4 regions of the Arthrobacter sp. Soil_N43 genome follow, and region 1 is predicted to be linked to each of the others. Evidence: riboswitches for the same ligand, from Rfam matches in the RefSeq annotation. Region 1 holds a riboswitch; each other region holds the start of a gene.
What was found. A riboswitch is a leader RNA that binds a small molecule or an ion and turns the genes downstream of it on or off. The one in region 1 is predicted to bind cyclic di-AMP.

Region 1 (4,427 bases):
GTCCCGCCGTCGAACTCCCATCCCGGAACCGAAGTGGGCAGCGTGGGGTACGCCCTCAACCTCATGCTGGACAACGTGTCCAACGCGCTGGAGGCCCGGCAGGAGAACGAAATGAAGGTCCGCCAGTTCGTGGCGGACGCTTCCCACGAACTCCGCACGCCGCTCACCGCCATCCGCGGGTACACCGAGCTGATGCGCATGACCGAGACCCTCACCCCGGACGGCCAGCGGTCCCTCGCCCGGGTGCAGAGCCAGTCCGAGCGGATGACCACGCTGGTGGAGGATCTGCTGCTGCTCGCCCGGCTCGACGAGGGCCAACCGCTCAAACTCGGTGACGTGGACCTGACCCAGCTGGTGATCGAGACCCTGAGTGATGAAAAAGTCATGGCTCCGGACCGCACCTGGCACCTGGAACTCCCGGACGAGCCGGTGGTGGTGCGCGGCGACGCCGCCCAGCTGCACCAGGTGCTGGTCAACCTGCTGTCGAATGCGCGCAAGCATACTGGTCCGGGCACCACGGTGGCCACCGGAGTCGCGAGGGCAGCGGACGGCACTGCGGCAATCACCGTGACTGACGACGGCGCGGGCATCCCGCCGGAGTTCGTGGACCGGGTTTTCGCGCGCTTCGCCCGCGCAGACGCGTCCCGCACGGTCCGGGTGCCGGCCGGAGCCGTCCCGGCCGGAGGAAGTCCAGTGGACCAGGCATCGGCCGAGGGAACCAGCGGGCTGGGCCTTTCGATCGTCCAGTCCATCATCGAAGCCCACGGGGGCACAGTGGCCGTGGCGTCGCGGCCCGGGCGGACCGAATTCACCGTACGCCTGCCCGTGCGGCCTGCCGCACAAGGCGACGCGCCGTCGTCGTGATGTCCGTTACCTAAATGTGACTTAAGCGTTGGCCTCCTGTACGGTCGATAGCGTGCGGCCATCATCTGGGCCGCATATCCGGATGGACGCCCAGCTCTGCCGCTTCCCGGATTCCGCTTGACCAGGCAGAGGCGGGGGAACCAGAGTCCCGGGCAATCCGCATCAGCCCTTGGGGTGAAGCCGACACGTGAATTTCCGTGCGGCCGGATGACCTCATCCGAACCCGACAGCTAACTCCGCAGGTGTTGAGAGGCAATCCACCATGTCTGATTTCAAGGTACAACCACGCCCTGATCGCGATCCCAAGTCCCGGCAGAAGATTTCACGCCACCGCGCCGAACCCGCACAGCCCGCATCAGCCTGGGCCCGTCTCACTGCAGACATCCCGTCGTTCGGCCGCCGCGCAGCCGTTGTCGCCACCGCCTGCGCCGTCCTTATCGGCGTCGGCGCGGCCGGCCAGGCTGCCGAGCAGGCCACTCCCCAGGCAACGTCCGAAGCGGCCCCTGCCGCCGCCGACGCTGGGCAGAAGCTCAACTTCGACAAGACGCTGATCTCCGCTTTGCCTGCCCCGACGGCTGCCCCGGTGGCACCCCAGTCGGTGGCCAAGCCGACGCCCAAGGCTGCTCCGAAGGCCGCCCCAAAGCCCGCGGCTGCCAAGCCCGCTGCCGCGCAGCCCAAGGCTGCGGCCGCCGCAAAGGCTGTTGCCCCGGCCAAGGTTGCCCCGGCCAAAGCCGCGGCCCCCAAGCCTGCAGCGCCTGTAGCAGTGGACGACCCGGCCGGCGCGCAGGCCTACGCCGCCAGCAAGCTGTCCTCGCACGGCTGGGCGGCAGACCAGATGCAATGCCTGAAGAAACTCTGGACCAAGGAGTCCGAGTGGCGCACCACCGCGACGAACCCCAGCAGCGGAGCCTATGGCGTGGTGCAGTCCCTGCCTGCCGAGAAAATGGCGAGTGCCGGAGCTGACTACCGCACCAACTACCGCACGCAGATCAACTGGGGCCTTGACTACATCGAGGAGCGCTACGGCTCCCCCTGCGCTGCACTGAACTTCCACTACGCCAACAACTGGTACTAAGCCGCCAGCCAGCTCTCCATGGCGGTGGCGGAGGCGGTTCGCCGCGCATATCTGCACCGCTTTGAATTTCCGAAGGGCCCTGGATCCCCGTGATCCCGGGCCCTTCGGCATCGGTGCGCCCTGCTGCAGGCGGGAAAGTGGTGCAGAAACGCGCCAGAGCGAAATGCGTCAGAGCAAGAAAGAAATGACGGGTCGGCCGTCCGGGCCGGCTTCCACCGAGGCTGACACCGCGGAGTAGTCCGGGATGTGCAGCACGCCGTCGGGCACCACCCCGGTATTCGGGCCCACCGCCACGGTCCGGATTCCGGCAGCCAGGCCGGCCGCGATCCCGGCTGGCGCGTCCTCGAAGACCACGGCATCCGCAGGTTCCACGCCCAGCAGCTCGGCGGCGCGCAGGTATCCCTCGGGATGCGGTTTGCCGCGGGTGACAAGGTCCGCCGTGACGGCAGTGGCCGGCATGGGCAGGCCCGCCGCACCCATGCGGACATCTGCCAGTATTCGGTCCGCTGAGGTCACCAGTGCCACCGCATCGCCGGGCAGGGCCCGCAGGAGTTCGGCAGCCCCCGGCAACGCGACGATGCCTTCGGTCCGGACCCGCTCCATTGCGCCGAGTTCGGCGGTGAGTGCCACAACATCCGCACCGGCGGGGGCAAACCGCCGCACGGTGTCCCCTGCCTGAACGCCGTGCGAAGTCCGCAGGATCTCTGCGATGTCGAGACCGTACCGCTCGGCAAACTCACCCCACACCTGCTCCACCACCGCCGTGGAATCAACCAGTGTGCCGTCCATGTCAAAGAGGGCGGCACGGGCGACCAGGGCAGTGGAGACGGATTCGGCAGGAAAGTTCATGCATCCATCCTGCCTCACGGCGGGGCAGCGGGACGTCTGCCGCTCAGCCGTTGGGCCTGCTGGCCATGTATTGCACGGCCCACTTGTTGCCGTCGGGATCGGCGAAGTAGACGAAGTGGCCCCAGTCCTGCACGTCCACGTCGCTGACGTCCACGCCGTTGGCCTTCAGCTGGTCGTGGGCTGCGTGGATGTCGCTGACCACGAGCTGGAGGCTGGGTGCGGTGCCCGGCGGGGCGTCGTTGAGGCCTTCGCCGATGGCAATCGAGCAGCCGGAGCCCGGAGGGGTCAGCTGGACGAAACGGATGCCGTCCATGGGCCTCTCGTCGTAATCGGCATTGAAGCCGACCTTGTTGACGTAGAAGTCCTTGGCGCGGTCCACGTCGGACACCGGGACGAAGACGAGTTCAAGTTTCCAGTCCATGGTGCACAGGCTAACCCGCGGGCGGAATGATAAGGAAGGGTCCGGGGCAGGTGGCCTGAGTCAGTGGGCGATGCCGTACAGCCGGTCGCCCGCGTCGCCCAGCCCGGGAACGATGTAGGACTTCTCGTTCAGTTTCTCGTCAATCGAGGCCAGCACGATGGTGACGTTGGCGTCGGACAGCTCTTCCTCAAGTTTGGCCAGGCCCTCCGGGGCGGCCAGCAGGCAGATGCACGTGACATCGGAAGCCCCGCGCCTGAAGAGGAACTTGATGGCCTCCCGCAGCGTGCCGCCGGTGGCGAGCATCGGGTCCAGAACGAAGATCTGCCGGTCCGTGAGGTTTTCCGGGAGCCGCTCGGCGTAGGTGATGATGTCCAGGGTTTCCTCGTCGCGGGCCATGCCAAGGAATCCGACCTCGGCCGTGGGGACCAGCTTGGTCATCCCTTCGAGCATGCCCAGGCCGGCCCGCAGGATCGGGACAACGAGGGGTGTGGGCTTGGTGAATGCTGTGCCCACCGTGGAGGAAACGGGGGTCTCAATGGTGACAGGCTCGGTGCGGACGTCGCGGGTTGCCTCATAGGCGAGGAGGGTGACGAGCTCCTCGGTCAGTTGACGGAAGACCGGTGACGGTGTGTTCTTATCCCGCAGGACGGTGAGCTTGTGGGCGACCAGCGGGTGGTCCACGACGAGAGTTCGCATGGGTCAAAACTATCACCCGGAGGAGGGCTCCCCGCCGCGGCTTCCGCCACCTGCGGCAGCACCGCCGCGGCCGTTCTCCGGGTCGCCTGTACCTACGTCGGAAGACGCTTTGTCCGACAGATGGGCCGGGTGCTCGAAGGTCGGCGCCGGACCTGCATGCTCACGGCGCCGGATGACGTGGAACAGCCTGTGGGCCATGATCACAATGCCCACCCACGCGAACCCCAGCAGCCACGCCGCCATCACATCCGTCATCCAGTGGTGCCCCAGGAACACCCGGCTCAGGCCCATCGCGATGATGAACAACACACCCACCGTGATGACGGACGCACGGATCAGGTTTTTCTGCGTTTGCAGGCACATCAGGTACACCACGACGCCGATCACCACCGTCGTGTTGAGGGTGTGTCCGCTCGGAAAAGACGGCGAAAACTCGAAGGGCGGAACGGCGTCAATGTGGTCCGGACGGACCCGCCCCATGAGCGTCTTGCTCACAGTCGTGGCGGTGATTGATACCGCCGC
Region 2 (4,427 bases), on a different contig from region 1:
GGCGGGGCCAGGAACAGCACGTCGCCGGGCTTGGTGTCCCGGACGAGGACGCCCGAGACAGCACCGACGTCGCTGACCGTGATAGCAGGGTCCTGTCCGGCGGGAGCGCTGAGCGAATACGAGCGCCAGTGGCGCACGCCGTCGAGCTCCACGCCGATCCGTGCCCACTGGCCGGCCTTGTGGGCCTTCCAGCCGCGGCCCGGGCGGAAGTGGATGGTGGCGGAGTCTGCCGTTTCAGGGACCACCTTGGTGACCACGCCGCGAAGCTGACGGGCCGAAAAGACGGGATTAAAAAGCGCGAGAATGTCCTCCGGCGCCAACGGGGTGGTCAGGACTGTCGTGGCACGCGCCAATTTACGGAGCCAAATCATGTTGTCCACCACCTGTTGGATTCACCCATATATTTCTCCTAGTGAAACCGGTGATCGTAATATACAAAACTACCCCAACCCCCAGCTACTAGAGTCCCGCATGCCGGAGGCCGTAGCAACCGGAGACCGGAACGGGCCGTAAAACGACCCACTGGCCGGCCAATCAGCCGGACCTGCACTGATAGTAAGTGTACTTACCTCCGGAGGTCCGCGGGACCCACGGCAGCACATTGGGCAGGATCGTGTGCCGCTGCCCGGCGGCTCCCCGCAGCGGATTTACCATCGACCCCATGACATTGCAACGAACGGACGTCGATGGAGTTCCCGTGTTCTGGGTGGAGGCGCAGCCGCTCACGCCGGCGGCCCCCTAGGTCGCCAGCAGCTCCTGCACGAGCTCGCGGCACTTCCGGTAGGACGAGGCCTTCGGGTCGATGAGCGCGAAGTGGTCGCCCGGAACCTTGACCATCTGGACCGGCGCCCCGGCAGCCCGCGCCGCTGCGGCATACGCCTCGGACTGGCTCATCGGAACGGTGCTGTCCTCGAGTCCGTGCACGGCGTAGACCGGCACATCCAGCGGAACCGCGCTCATGGGGTCCGCATACTTGTGGCGCTTGGGGTACTTCCCGGACGAGCCGCCCATGAGGTTGCTGACGGCCCCGTTGCTGAGGTCCAGCCAGTCTGCCTGGGCGAGGTTGAGCAGTCCGGACTGGCTCACTACTCCCGTCAGGTGCACGGCCTCGCCGTTGAGGTTCCGTTCCACCTGCCGGTCAGCGTCCGGGGTTCCCAGCCCGGCCAGCCGGTCCCGTCCTGCTGCCCAGACGGCGAGGTGGCCGCCCGCGGAGTGTCCCAGCGCCACCACCCGGGCCAGGTCCAGACCGTGCTCTTCAGCGACTCCGCGGAGCCTGTCGATCCCGGCCAACACGTCCTCAAAGGTGTGCGGCCAACCGCCGCCGTTGCCTGCCCGGCGATATTCCAGGTTCCAGGCCGCCATTCCGTGGGCCGCGAGGTCTTTCGCCAGCGGCTCGCCCAGCTCCGCTCCGTACTGCGAGCGCCAGTAGCCGCCGTGGATGACCACCACCACGCCCCGGGTTGCCGGGCGCCTGCCGTTCCGGGATGAGGATGCTGGCGGCGTTTCCGGCAGGAAGAGCTCGCCCCACTGGCTGGGGTGGTCACCGTACTGGTACTTCTGCCGCTTCACTGCATCCTCCTAAGGTCCCGGGTGGGCAGGAGGCAGCGAGCGCCTCCGGCATCACCACTGCCGTGGTGCCCAGCGGTCCAGAGGACAGCAGGGTCCGACGGCGCACATCAGCCATATGCCGAGCCTACAGGGACGCTGCTCCCGCCGGGCGGAAGGGAGGAGACGAGGTGGCACCGGGCGGTGTCGCACCGGCGGCTGTCACACGCCCTTGATAGTTTGGAACCATGGCAAGCAACTGGGATCGCCTGGACGTCGGTCAGCGCGACTCCGTGCAGGAAAACGTGGAACTCTATGAGCGCGTCCGGCCTGCCCTGAAGCTTGTCACCCGGGAAGTCCTGCAGATCCTCCGGACCATGCTCAAGGACACGGAGGTCACGCCGCTGTTCGTGACCGGCCGCACCAAGACCGTGGACTCCTTCCGGGAGAAAATCTCCCGGACCGAGGAACCCCTGGAACCGGGTGGCCCCCGGGTCCTGAAGTTCCCCGACCCGTTCCGCACGCTCAATGACATGGTGGGCGTCCGCGTCATCACCAAGCTTCCCGCGGAAAATGCGGTGGTGGCCAACCTCATCAAGCGGCAGCGCCAGTTGTTCGACTGCCGCGGAGACCGTGAGAAGGACATCGGCTCCATCGAGTCCGGGACGTACGGCTACTCCAGCCGCCACCTGATCCTGCGGACCATCCAGAACGAGGCGGTCAAGGAGTACCAGCAGGTCTTCAACCCCGAGGCGCAGCCGAACGGCAGCTACTTTTTCGAATGCCAGATCCGCACGGTGTTCGCGCACGCATGGAGCGAGATCGAGCACGACATCCGCTTCAAGGCGGAGGATCCGCGGGCCTGGACTCCGCATTTCGACCGCCAGTTCACAGCCACGGCCGCCATGCTGGAAACCGTGGAGAGCGCCTTCGCTGACCTGCACGAGCGTTATGAGGAGGTCCGCGGCTATTGGGATATGGACGGTGAAGGGGCTGCGCCGCTCACCCCCAACCGCATCCGCGACGTCTGGCGGACGCTGCTTCCGCACGTGGACCGCAAGGTGGATGACGACTGGGGATGGGCAGCCGAACTCATGGCGGCCCACGGCCTGAACCAGACAGTCCAGCTCGCCGGGCTGCTCAGCGCCAACAGGATCACCGAGGTCCGCAAGGCCCTGGACCACCGCTACTCCCCCGGCCCGGACCGGCTGCTCGATGACCTCCTCCTCTGGCAGTACGGGACGAAGCACATCGACCTCACCGCCGAGGAGCCCGACGCCGTTCCGCACCCGCGGCGGGACAGCCTCCTGCGGCGGCTAAAGCAAATCGAGCGGTACCGCCAGACGAAGAAGTAGAAGGCGGACAGGGGCATGCAGAAACATCCCGTCCCGTGCGCCGCGACACGCCTCCGTTACCTTAATGTGACTTTTGAGGCGGGCTCCCGTACCGTGGAAAGCGTGCCTTCCTCACCGAGGAGGGCATTCCCGCGCTGATTGCCTAACTCTGCCGTGGCCCGGGATCCGATAACAGACCATGCACGGCAGAGACGGGGAAACCAATTTTTGGCCCACACAAATGGGCCTTGGGGTGAAGCCGCGAAGTTCCTGACTCCGGTCAGGGCACGCGGCCGGGTGTCTCCCATCCGAATCCGACAGCTCACCTCGCAGGCATGGGAGAGGCTCCTTCATGTCGTCACGCTTTACCCGTGCCCGCCGCGCAGCGGCTGGCCGTTCGAATCCGTTCGTTTCCGCGTCGCGTGCCGCCACGGCCAACGCCGGAGGACTGGGACGCCAGGCCGCCGTGATCCTCGCGGCATCCGGACTCGCCTTCACCGGCAGCATGGCAGCGAACGCCGCCAACGCGCCGGCCCAGAAGGCCGCCGCCCCGGCATCAGCACCCCAGGCCGCCAGCCAGGTACAGGCTCCCCTGAGCGCCAGCTCCAGCGTCAAGATCGCCTTCGAGCGTCCCGCTATGAAGTCCACCCCGGCCCCCGTGGTGGAGGCGCCCGTCGTCGAAAAGCCGGCTGTACCGGCGGCCCCGCGGGCCGCTGCCGCGCCTGTGGCTGCCAAGGCTCCCGTTGCGGCCCCGGCGCCCGTGGCCGCGCCTGCCCCAAAGATCACAGTGCAGTCCGCACCGGCACCCGCGAAGGCTCCCGCGGCGGCCGCCGGCGGCGTCAACGCCTCGATGGTTTCGGCCGCCTACGCCCAGGTGGGCATCACCCAGGACTGCACCGCGATGGTGGAAAAGGCGCTCGGCGCCTCCGGCATCCGTGTGGGCGACCTTGCCCCGATGCAGTTCATGAACTACGGCAAAGTCGTGTCCACCCCCCAACCCGGTGACATGGTGGTCCAGTCCGGCCACGTTGGAATCTTCGTGGGCAACGGCAAGGTACTCAGCGGCGGCATGAACGGCGTCAACGAGACCGTGGTTCACCCGCTGTCTTGGCTGACCGCCACGGGCCCCGTCACGTTCGTGCGTGCCGGCGCCTAATAGCGCAGAAGCCTGATAACGCCGAAGCCGGTGTTCCGCTGCCTTGGGGGCAGCGGGGCACCGGCTTCTTGCTGGCTAGCCCAAAACCGCCCGGTTCCGCCCGAGGGATTTGGCCTCGTAGAGCGCGGCGTCAGCGGCGGCAATCGGCTCGTCCAGGCTGAGCACCCCGGCGTCCACGACAGATATGCCGTAGCTGACGGTGGGCATTTTCGGCACACCGGGAATCGATCGCTCGGCGAGCCGTCGGCTGATTTCTTTGACGATGATTTCAGCGGAGTAGGGGCTCGCGCCGGGAGCAAACACGATGAACTCCTCGCCGCCGTACCTCCCTACGAGGTCCGTGGAGCGCACCGTTGCGCGGCAGGCGTCGGCGAAGGCCTGGAGCGCCAGGT
Region 3 (4,427 bases), on a different contig from region 1:
CCCTGGATGAATTGTTCAGTTGCTGGAGCGTTTGGTGAGATAGAGGCCGAGGAACCCGATGGCTGCTGCCACGGGTATTACGAGGAGCGCCTTCACAAAGGTCCCCTCGGGTATCTCGGCGGAGGTGTAGACACCGGTCAACAAGTCAAACCAGTGACGCAGCGGATTGAATTCGGTGATGGTCTGCAGCCACGCCGGCAGTCCTTCCAGCGGTGCTGCGGCTCCGGATCCGAAGAACATGATGAAGAAGAGTGCGGCGCTAATGGCCTGGGTGGTCCTGGATCCCACGTTGAGACTCCCCAGAAAGTAGCCCACGGAGCACAGCCACGCCAGCAACATAAGGTTGAGAGCGATGAATTCCGGGGAAATTATCTCTATTCGAAGGCCGTGAGCGAATCCGACTACAGCAATTATCAAAGCTGATGCCGAGGCAACAAGGAGCAGCATTGCGCCAATAATTGCCAAGGCGAAAATGACGCCGGGGAGGGGAAGCGCACGGTATCTTCGATCAACGCCGCGTGCCCTCAGTTCGGCAAAGTAGACCGGCATTCCCATGACAAGCAAATTCGCACCAACTGTCCCGATGAGAGTCGGAAACATGACATCAATAAACTTGACGCCAGGCTCAATGTGCTCATTTGCATATGGCGCACCGATGAAAAAGTAAATCACCATGGGGAAAGCCAAACTGAAGAAAATCGCGACCGGCTCCCGGAGAAGCAGCAATGTCTCCTGCCGAAACCATACGAACACCATTCTGAATGCCGATCCTGGCTTTGGTAGAGAAATTACTCCCGCGTCGTCGGAGGTTTTCGCCTGACTCATTACGCGGCTTCTTTCTTCGAAAAGAGGAAAAGGTCCTCCAGCCGGACGGGTCCACTCAGGATGTCCATCGCGCCGTATGCGGCCCCCAGACTCTCCCGGAGCAAGTCGATCCTCTCGCGGGCGCCGATGACCACCGTTTGGGCACCCGCGTTCACTGCAGGCAGCCGGGCTTCTCTGATCAGGGCCAGTGCCCCCTGCGGAGGATCCGTGATCCTCAGCCTCCAATCACCGCCGGCAGCTTCAAGGATGTCGGCGACCCGCCCGGAAAGGACTACCTCGCCTTCACGAAGAACTATGACGCGGTCGGCAAAGGCCTCGGCCTCCGCTAAGTCGTGGGTGCTGGCCAAGATCCCGTGGCCTGCTCTGGCAAGGGACTTCAGAAGAGTCCACAGTTCGGATCTGCCTTCCGGGTCGAGTCCGCTGGTGGGCTCATCCAACACCAGCAGCGGAGACCGGCCGATGCAGGCAAGGGCGACATCAAGCCGTCTCTGCTGGCCTCCGGAAAGTCTGTCAACGAAGGCGGATCTCTTGTTCGTGAGACCTACGGCTTCAAGGAGCTCAGATTGGTCTCGGGGGGCGGAATAGAGCGAACCGGCAGCGCGCAGGGCTTCATGGACCTTGAGCCTGTTGGGGAGTCCGGACTGCTGCAACTGCACCCCCACGGCAAAACGGTGCGGGCCTCCCGGGCGGACATGAAGGCCGTCAATCACGGCCGAGCCCGCCGTGGGCTTCCGTAGGCCGATCAGCATTTCCATTGTCGTCGTTTTGCCGGACCCATTCGGGCCTACCAGGACCACAATTTCGCCGGCATGAACCCGGAATGAAACATCTCTAACGGCTTTATGATCCCGATATGACTTGGCCAGGTTCCTGCATTCACCTATGACCTTCAATTGCTCCCCCATGCTGCGCGGTTCGGACTAGACGGGAGTGCGCACCAAGACCCCGGATATTCCGCGTGTGCGCACTCCCGCCGACAAAGGATTAGAAAACGCTCCAGCTGAATATGTTGAACCAGCACCAGCAGCAGCATGAACAACACCAGCCGCCAGGTGCTACCACCCCTTCAGCAGCAAAATGTTTTTCTTCAACCCGATCGATAGTAGTCAGCACAACGGTTTCCCCCCTTCCCCGCGTCCTGTGTGATTAACACACATGCTGAAGATAGCAAGAGGCGATTGATTTGGGAATAAAAACGATGGATAAAATATTGCGGGTTTTTTTCTACAGTGTGGTTAAAAGGCGGGCGGAGGAATAACGCCGTCGTCGACCGTCAGCTGGTGGCAGCGACGCTTGTCGGGTAGCCGCCTGGTCAACGACCTGTCCCACTGCCGCGAGCAGGCCGGCAGAGCCCAATGCCACAGCTGCCGTTACCAAAATGTGACTTTGATGCGTGGGTGGGTTAGCCTTTACCGGTGCCCCGGTTCCATGCGGGGCATTCCCGGGCAGAATGCCGAGCCCTGCCGCTGACCGGGATCCGTTCGCAAATACATCTGGCAGGGACGGGGGAACCACCTCTTTACCGGCCTTGGCATCCAAGGCCTTGGGGTTAAGTCCAGGCGCTCCGTTTTACGGAGGCAGGACCGGGTGACCTCCCACCCGAACCCGACAGCTCACCCCGCAGGCATGGGAGAGGCAATCCACCATGTCACGTAAGTCCATGTCAGCGCGCCACCGCGCCACCCCCACGACGTCCATCGCCCTGCAGGGCCTTTCGTATTCCCTCAAATCCAACGCTGCGTCCATAGCCAAGCCGGCAGCAGCAGCCGCCGCGGCATCCGGGCTGCTCTTCGGCGTGGGGGCACCCGCACATGCCGGTGCCTACGCCCCGGAGACACCCGGCACCACCAGCGCCCAGGTACAGGCCGCACCCCAGGCCCCGGCCGTACCCAGCCCGGCACCCGCTGCAGGGTCCGGCGTGGCAGGAGCATCACACACCGTCGCACCCGGCGACACACTGGGAGCGATCGCGGCACGCCACGGCGTTGCCCTTGATGCAGTACTCGCAGAGAACGGCCTCTCGCTGGCCTCGGTAATTTACCCCGGCGACCAGATCCTGATCCCAGGGCCAGGCCAGCCAGCAGCTGTACCGCAGGCACCCGCCGTCCCGGCAACGCCACAGGCAGCCCCTCCGGCCGCTCCGGCAGCAGCACCGTCCGGCATGGGAATCTACACCGCATCCTCGTCGGTCACGCCCGCGCCGGCTGCAGCTCCCGCCAGCGGCGTCGGCGCCGCCCTGGTGGCTTCGGCCCGGGCGCAACTGGGTGCCACGCAGGACTGCACCATCCTGGCGGAGCAGGCCCTGCGCTCCGTCGGCAAGTCGGTGGGAGACCTCGCTCCCCTGCAGTTCCACCAGTACGGCACGCCGGTGTCCGCCCCGCAGCCCGGCGACCTGATGATCCGCGCCGGACACGTCGGGATCTACATCGGCGGCGGCCAGGCCATCAGCAGTGGCATGAACGGCGTCAACGAAACCATCGTCCACCCGGCCTCCTGGCTCGGCGGCTCCACGTTCGTGCGGGTCAACGCCTAACCGAGGTCCGAGTACGCATACGACAGTGGCAGGTGCAGCGGCACCTGCCACTGTCGTATGTCTATGGCTGCACACTGGCCCACAGCGGGGCCCGTCCGCCCATTGATGCGATGACCGTCTTCATCCGCACCACTCCATGCGTCAACATCAGTTGACGCATTTTTCGTCCCACTCTCCTCCCTGCCTTTCCCGCTTGCGGCTCAGTCCTCCTTCATAATTGCTAGTGAGAATCATTTGCATTTATGCTGACGAGCGAGACACGCACATTGACGACGGAGAAGGAACCCAACATGTTCTGGCGACGAATGAAGGTGGCGGGCGCATCGCTCGCCACTGTTTTGATGATGGCGGGTTGCGCCGGGCAGGGTGCACCAAGCAGCCAGGCGCCGGAGCGGCCAGTGAAAGTGGTAGGGCCATTTGAGCTTCACAGCCTGGACCCGTCAACGGCCGGTGGCTTCTTCACTCGCCTGCAGGTCGCCGAGACCCTGGTTGATGCTGATACACGCGGCAACCTCCAGCCGGGGCTGGCGACCCGCTGGGATGCTTCTGCAGACGGCCTCTCGTGGCGGTTCACGATCCGTCCGGATGCCCACTTCCACGATGGAACGGCGGTGACCGCAGATGCCGCCGCTTCCGCGCTGCAGAAGGCCCGGGCGAAAGGCGGAACGCCGCTGTCCACCGCCCCCGTCACGAACATCACGGCTGACGGCGGGACGGTCCGCGTGAATTTGGCGAAGCCATTTGCACCGCTGGCAGCCGTGCTGGCCCACACCGGCACGCAGATCCTCGCCCCCAGCTCCTACGGACCGGGCAACGCCGTCACCAAGGTGGTGGGCTCCGGCCCGTACAGGGTCCAGCGGCTGGAACAGCCGGCCAACATCGAACTGACAGCCTTCGAAAAATGGCAGGGCACGAAGCCGGCCATCTCCACCGTCCAGTACCAGGCGGCGGGGAGGGCGGAGAGCCGGACCCTGATGGCCGAGAGCGGGCAGGCGGATGTCACGTTTGGCATAGACCCGACCAGCCTGCAACGGCTTAAGGGGACCAGCAAGGTGACCATCGAAGATGT
Region 4 (4,427 bases), on a different contig from region 1:
GCGGAGGCGGAAACGCCGATGTTGGCATCGGATGCGTTGGCCGGCATGCCGACGCTCAGGACGAGACCTGAAGCGGCCGCAATGACTGCTGCCTGACGACCTACTGTGCCTGCATTGGCGCTTACTGCCTTGGACACGGAGTCCAGCGGGTTCTTACGAACCGTTTGCGCACGGTGGCGCGCAAGATTGTGGCGTGAAGACACGAAGGTAGCCTCTCCCAATGCCTACGAGGTGAGCTGTCGGATTCGGATGGGAGTCACCCGGCCACGCCGCTTCCTGGGAAGCTTTGCGACTTAACCCCAAGGTCTTCTTGCGAAGACCAAAATTGGTTCCCCCGCCCCTGCCAGACGATGTAATGCGAACGGACCTTGAGCGGTGGCAGAGTTAGGCAATCCACTCGAGGGCGTCAACTTCGGAAAAGTTGACGCGGTTTAGACGGTACAGCAGTTGGAAGCGAATGTCACATTCAGGTCACGGCATGTCACAGGAATGTGGGAGCTCACCATCGGCTTTGTTTAGAGCCAGCCTTCGGGATCAACGACTTCTCCGTTGACCATCACCTCAAAGTGGAGGTGGCAGCCGGTGGATGCGCCGGTAGTCCCGCTAAGTGCCACCGCATCGCCCCGGGTGACCTTCTGGCCAACCTGGACGCTTGATGACGACAAATGGTTGTACGTGGTTTCGAGGCCGTTACCGTGATCGATGACCACTCTGTTGCCACCGCCGTACTCGTGCCAGCCTGCAAATGTGACCGTGCCGCTGGCCGCTGCGAACACCTCTGTTCCGCACTGGGCCGCAAAGTCCTGGCCGCGGTGGAATTCTCCCGCGCCACCAGTGATCGGGCTCACGCGGTATCCGAAGGGCGAGGACTTGACCATGGTGGTCAACGGCATGCCAAGGCTGCCGATTGAAGCTGCGCGGCTGATGCTCCCGGCGGACTGGGCGCTCAGGAGCTGCTTGAGCTTGCCGTCCGGATCGCCGGCCGTCGACACGGAGGTGCGGCTGAAGTCAATCTTGGCTGCCGCTTCTGCGGAAACCTGAGGCTGGGGGGCTGCGGCACCGGCTGTGGCGCTCTGGTCCGCCGTGGCCATGACGGGGCTGGTGGCGGGGACCGTGACGGTCAGCAGGAGGCCCGAGGCGGCCAGGGCCACGCCGACCTTCTGGCCAACTCCGCTGGCAGCGGCGAAGTCCGCGACTTGGCGGAAGGGACTGCGGTGATTCCGCGCTTGACGCTGCGCATCGCGGGGTCGCTCGGCGGCGACCGCTACGGTCGTGCGGGGCTCCGCAGCGGGACCGGTAGCGCGGCGGCGGCCCCGGGCATTCTGCATGGTCAAGAACGGTTCCTCTCTGGATAGCCTGCGAAGTTAGCTGTCGGATTCGGGTCAGAGAGTTCATCGACCCGGTCCGCAAGGCAAGCTTTTTCGGCACAGGGGTATCCAAGGAGATTCCGACTGTGGAAGGAGGCTTGCTGCTGCGGACTTCACCCCAAGGCCGTCTTTCGACGGCCAGTTGTGGTTCCTCCGCCTCTGCCAGAAGGTGATTCGAGCGACTGATCCGCTGGCAGAGTTCGGCTCCGGATCAGGTAACGCTTTAGTATCGGCGCTGCGACTTAACTATAGGTGATTAAAGGTCGCAGTAATAATTCCGTTATCTTGGCTGTGCACAAGTTGTGGGGCATCCTGCCAGCTGATGTCGGACAACTCACATGCGGATGTGGCTCAGGCCACCCGCACAAACACGTGGGCGGCGACCTCGGGCGGCAACTCAAGGGCGCCTTCGATGCCCGGGACGCGGACGGAAATGTACTCCCCCACGCGCTCCAGGGAAACCGTCGCACCCGGGCGGATTCCACCCTCGTCCAGCTGCAACAGGAGTTCGGGCTCGACCTGGATCGGCTCTGCGAGCCTGCTGACGGTGACCCGGGAATCCGGGCCGTATCCGGCCATGGCATCCAGCAGGTTCATGACGCCGTCGGTGAACGCCCGTGACGGCTCGCCACCCAACGCAGCCAGCCCTGGAATCGGGTTGCCATAGGGCGATTCGGTGGGGTGGTCCAGCAGTTCGTAAATCCTGCGCTCCACGCGTTCGCTCATCACGTGTTCCCACCGGCACGCCTCGTCGTGAACGTAGGCCCAATCCAGGCCAATGACATCTGCGAGCAGCCGCTCGGCCAACCGGTGCTTGCGCATGACTTCGGTGGCGCGCTTGCGCCCTGTCTCCGTCAGCTCCAGGTGCCGGTCGCCGGAAACCACCACCAGCCCGTCCCGCTCCATCCGGCCGACGGTCTGGGAGACAGTGGGGCCGGAATGGCGGAGGCGTTCGGCGATGCGGGCACGCAGCGCCACGATGTTCTCTTCTTCAAGCTCCAAAATGGTCCGAAGATACATCTCCGTGGTATCGATCAGATCCGTCATTCAGCTCAGCTCCTCGAGCACAGTACTTGCGTCCGTCCCACCGTACCGCGGGCCACCCGCCTGGCGCGGCCCGGCTTCCAGCTGCCGCGGCCGCAATCCGACGGCGGAGCAACACCGGCGTTCCGCCCGTACGTCCACCAAAAGCTTAGCCTATTTTGAATTACTCCAGATAATTCGGGTGACGGTGCCCTGTCGTCTCAATGACTGGACTGTGACGGCCGCGGTTCCCGGGATTTCCGCGTCTCAGGCAGAATAAAAGGGGCCTTCGCGGGCGGCCACACCTGACCGCCGGTCACCCCTGTCCCCGCCGATCCGCATGTCCATGCCGAGAATTGGAGCCCCTGTGAGCGAGTCCAGCATCACTATCCCAGCAAACCTCCTGCCCAAGGACGGACGGTTCGGCGCCGGACCGTCCAAGGTCAGGCCCGAGCAGGTCGAGGCGCTGTCCGCGGCCGCCACGACGCTCCTGGGCACGTCCCACCGCCAAGCGCCGGTGAAGAACCTTGTCGGCTCGGTCCGTGAGGGCCTCAGCACGTTCTTCCGCGTTCCCGAGGGCTACGAAGTGGTCCTCGGCGTGGGCGGCTCTACAGCTTTCTGGGACGTGGCGAGTTTCGGCCTGGTGGAGCAAAAGGCGCAGCACCTCTCCTTCGGCGAGTTCGGATCGAAGTTTGCCGCGGCCACCAACAAGGCACCGTTCCTTTCCGACTCCAGCATCATCAAGTCCGAGCCGGGAACGTGCCCCGAACCGCAGGCCGAGGCAGGAGTCGACACCTACGCCTGGCCGCAGAACGAGACGAGCACCGGTGTTGCGGCCCCGGTCAAGCGCGTGAACGGCGCCGACGCCGGTTCCCTCGTCCTCGTGGACGCCACGTCCGCCGCCGGCGGGCTGGACGTCGACGTCGCCGAGACCGACGTCTACTACTTCGCGCCGCAGAAGAACTTCGCTTCCGACGGCGGCCTGTGGCTTGGTCTCTTCTCCCCCGCCGCGCTGGAGCGCGCCGCCCGGATCAAGGCCAGCGGCCGGTGGATCCCGGACTTCCTGGACCTGCAGACGGCGATCGACAACTCCAGGCTGAACCAGACCTACAACACCCCGGCGCTGGCCACCCTGGTGACCCTCGACGCCCAGGTGCAATGGCTCAACGCCAATGGCGGCCTCGACTTCGCCGCCGGCCGCACCGCTGACTCCGCGGGCCGCATTTACAAGTGGGCCGAGGCCTCCGAGTTCGCCACGCCGTTCGTCGCCAACGCCGCGGAACGCTCCAACGTCATCGCCACGATCGACTTTGACGACTCCATCGATGCCGCCGCCATCGCCAAGGTACTGCGCGCCAACGGCATCGTGGACACGGAGCCGTACCGCAAACTGGGACGCAACCAGCTCCGCATCGCAACCTTCGTGGCGATCGAGCCGGCGGACGTCTCGGCCCTCCTGGAGTGCATCGACTACGTGGTGGGCGAGCTGAAGAAATAGTCTCCCCGCGCACCGCTGCCGCAGGCAGCGTCAGCTTTCGACGGCGTCGTCCGGACTCGTGTCCCGGACGGCGCCGTTCGACGTTCTGAAGGTGGACATTAGCGTCCGCCCAGAGGCGCCCGGTCCCGGACGGCCGAAACGCGTACTTAGCCCCGTCCGGGGGTCTCCGCGTCGGCGTCTGTTGGGGCATCATCCGGGCCGCCGTCGGAATCCTCTGTGGACCCCTCCGGGGAAGCCTCCGGCTCGTCCTTCTCCTCCGTGGTGCCAGCGGTTGGTTCGGACGCGCCGTCCAGGGGTGCACCGGTTTGGGGTGCACCCTCGTCAGCCGCGTCATCGTCCTGGGCATCCTCCGGCCGGACACGCTCCGCCCACGGAACCCATTCCGGCGCCAGGATCGAGTCGTCGGACGGCAGCAGGCCCAGTTCGTTTACCGTGACCACCTTGGACCGCGAATTGCGTGTGAGCACGGCGTACCACTGCCACCCGACGTAACCGGGCAGCCTGGATTCGAAGAGGTGGGTCACCAGGCGGTCACCCTC

Region 2: another riboswitch for cyclic di-AMP. It lies ahead of AC3A3W_RS07220 (NlpC/P60 family protein); the one in region 1 lies ahead of AC3A3W_RS09915 (aggregation-promoting factor C-terminal-like domain-containing protein).
Region 3: another riboswitch for cyclic di-AMP. It lies ahead of AC3A3W_RS04610 (C40 family peptidase); the one in region 1 lies ahead of AC3A3W_RS09915 (aggregation-promoting factor C-terminal-like domain-containing protein).
Region 4: another riboswitch for cyclic di-AMP. It lies ahead of AC3A3W_RS11165 (M23 family metallopeptidase); the one in region 1 lies ahead of AC3A3W_RS09915 (aggregation-promoting factor C-terminal-like domain-containing protein).

What each region holds. Positions count from the first base shown of each region.
Region 1 covers NZ_JBDGML010000084.1:97,288-101,714, reverse strand. The annotation lists gene AC3A3W_RS09920 (HAMP domain-containing sensor histidine kinase) at 1-864, shown strand, start outside; cyclic di-AMP (ydaO/yuaA leader) riboswitch at 959-1,121, shown strand; gene AC3A3W_RS09915 (aggregation-promoting factor C-terminal-like domain-containing protein) at 1,127-1,939, shown strand; gene AC3A3W_RS09910 (HAD-IA family hydrolase) at 2,108-2,788, opposite strand; gene AC3A3W_RS09905 (VOC family protein) at 2,832-3,209, opposite strand; gene upp (uracil phosphoribosyltransferase) at 3,270-3,905, opposite strand; gene AC3A3W_RS09895 (phosphatase PAP2 family protein) at 3,918-4,427, opposite strand, start outside.
Region 2 covers NZ_JBDGML010000071.1:28,928-33,354, forward strand. The annotation lists gene AC3A3W_RS07205 (ferredoxin reductase) at 1-371, opposite strand, end outside; gene AC3A3W_RS07210 (alpha/beta hydrolase) at 739-1,569, opposite strand; gene AC3A3W_RS07215 (GTP pyrophosphokinase) at 1,794-2,900, shown strand; cyclic di-AMP (ydaO/yuaA leader) riboswitch at 3,040-3,223, shown strand; gene AC3A3W_RS07220 (NlpC/P60 family protein) at 3,232-4,035, shown strand; gene AC3A3W_RS07225 (GGDEF domain-containing protein) at 4,111-4,427, opposite strand, start outside.
Region 3 covers NZ_JBDGML010000056.1:461-4,887, reverse strand. The annotation lists gene AC3A3W_RS04620 (ABC transporter permease) at 16-825, opposite strand; gene AC3A3W_RS04615 (ABC transporter ATP-binding protein) at 825-1,730, opposite strand; cyclic di-AMP (ydaO/yuaA leader) riboswitch at 2,293-2,465, shown strand; gene AC3A3W_RS04610 (C40 family peptidase) at 2,471-3,358, shown strand; gene AC3A3W_RS04605 (ABC transporter substrate-binding protein) at 3,649-4,427, shown strand, end outside.
Region 4 covers NZ_JBDGML010000092.1:44,731-49,157, reverse strand. The annotation lists gene AC3A3W_RS11170 (C40 family peptidase) at 1-137, opposite strand, end outside; cyclic di-AMP (ydaO/yuaA leader) riboswitch at 208-377, opposite strand; gene AC3A3W_RS11165 (M23 family metallopeptidase) at 516-1,334, opposite strand; cyclic di-AMP (ydaO/yuaA leader) riboswitch at 1,339-1,558, opposite strand; gene AC3A3W_RS11160 (iron-dependent transcriptional repressor DtxR) at 1,719-2,414, opposite strand; gene serC (phosphoserine transaminase) at 2,758-3,888, shown strand; gene AC3A3W_RS11150 (DUF3027 domain-containing protein) at 4,035-4,427, opposite strand, start outside.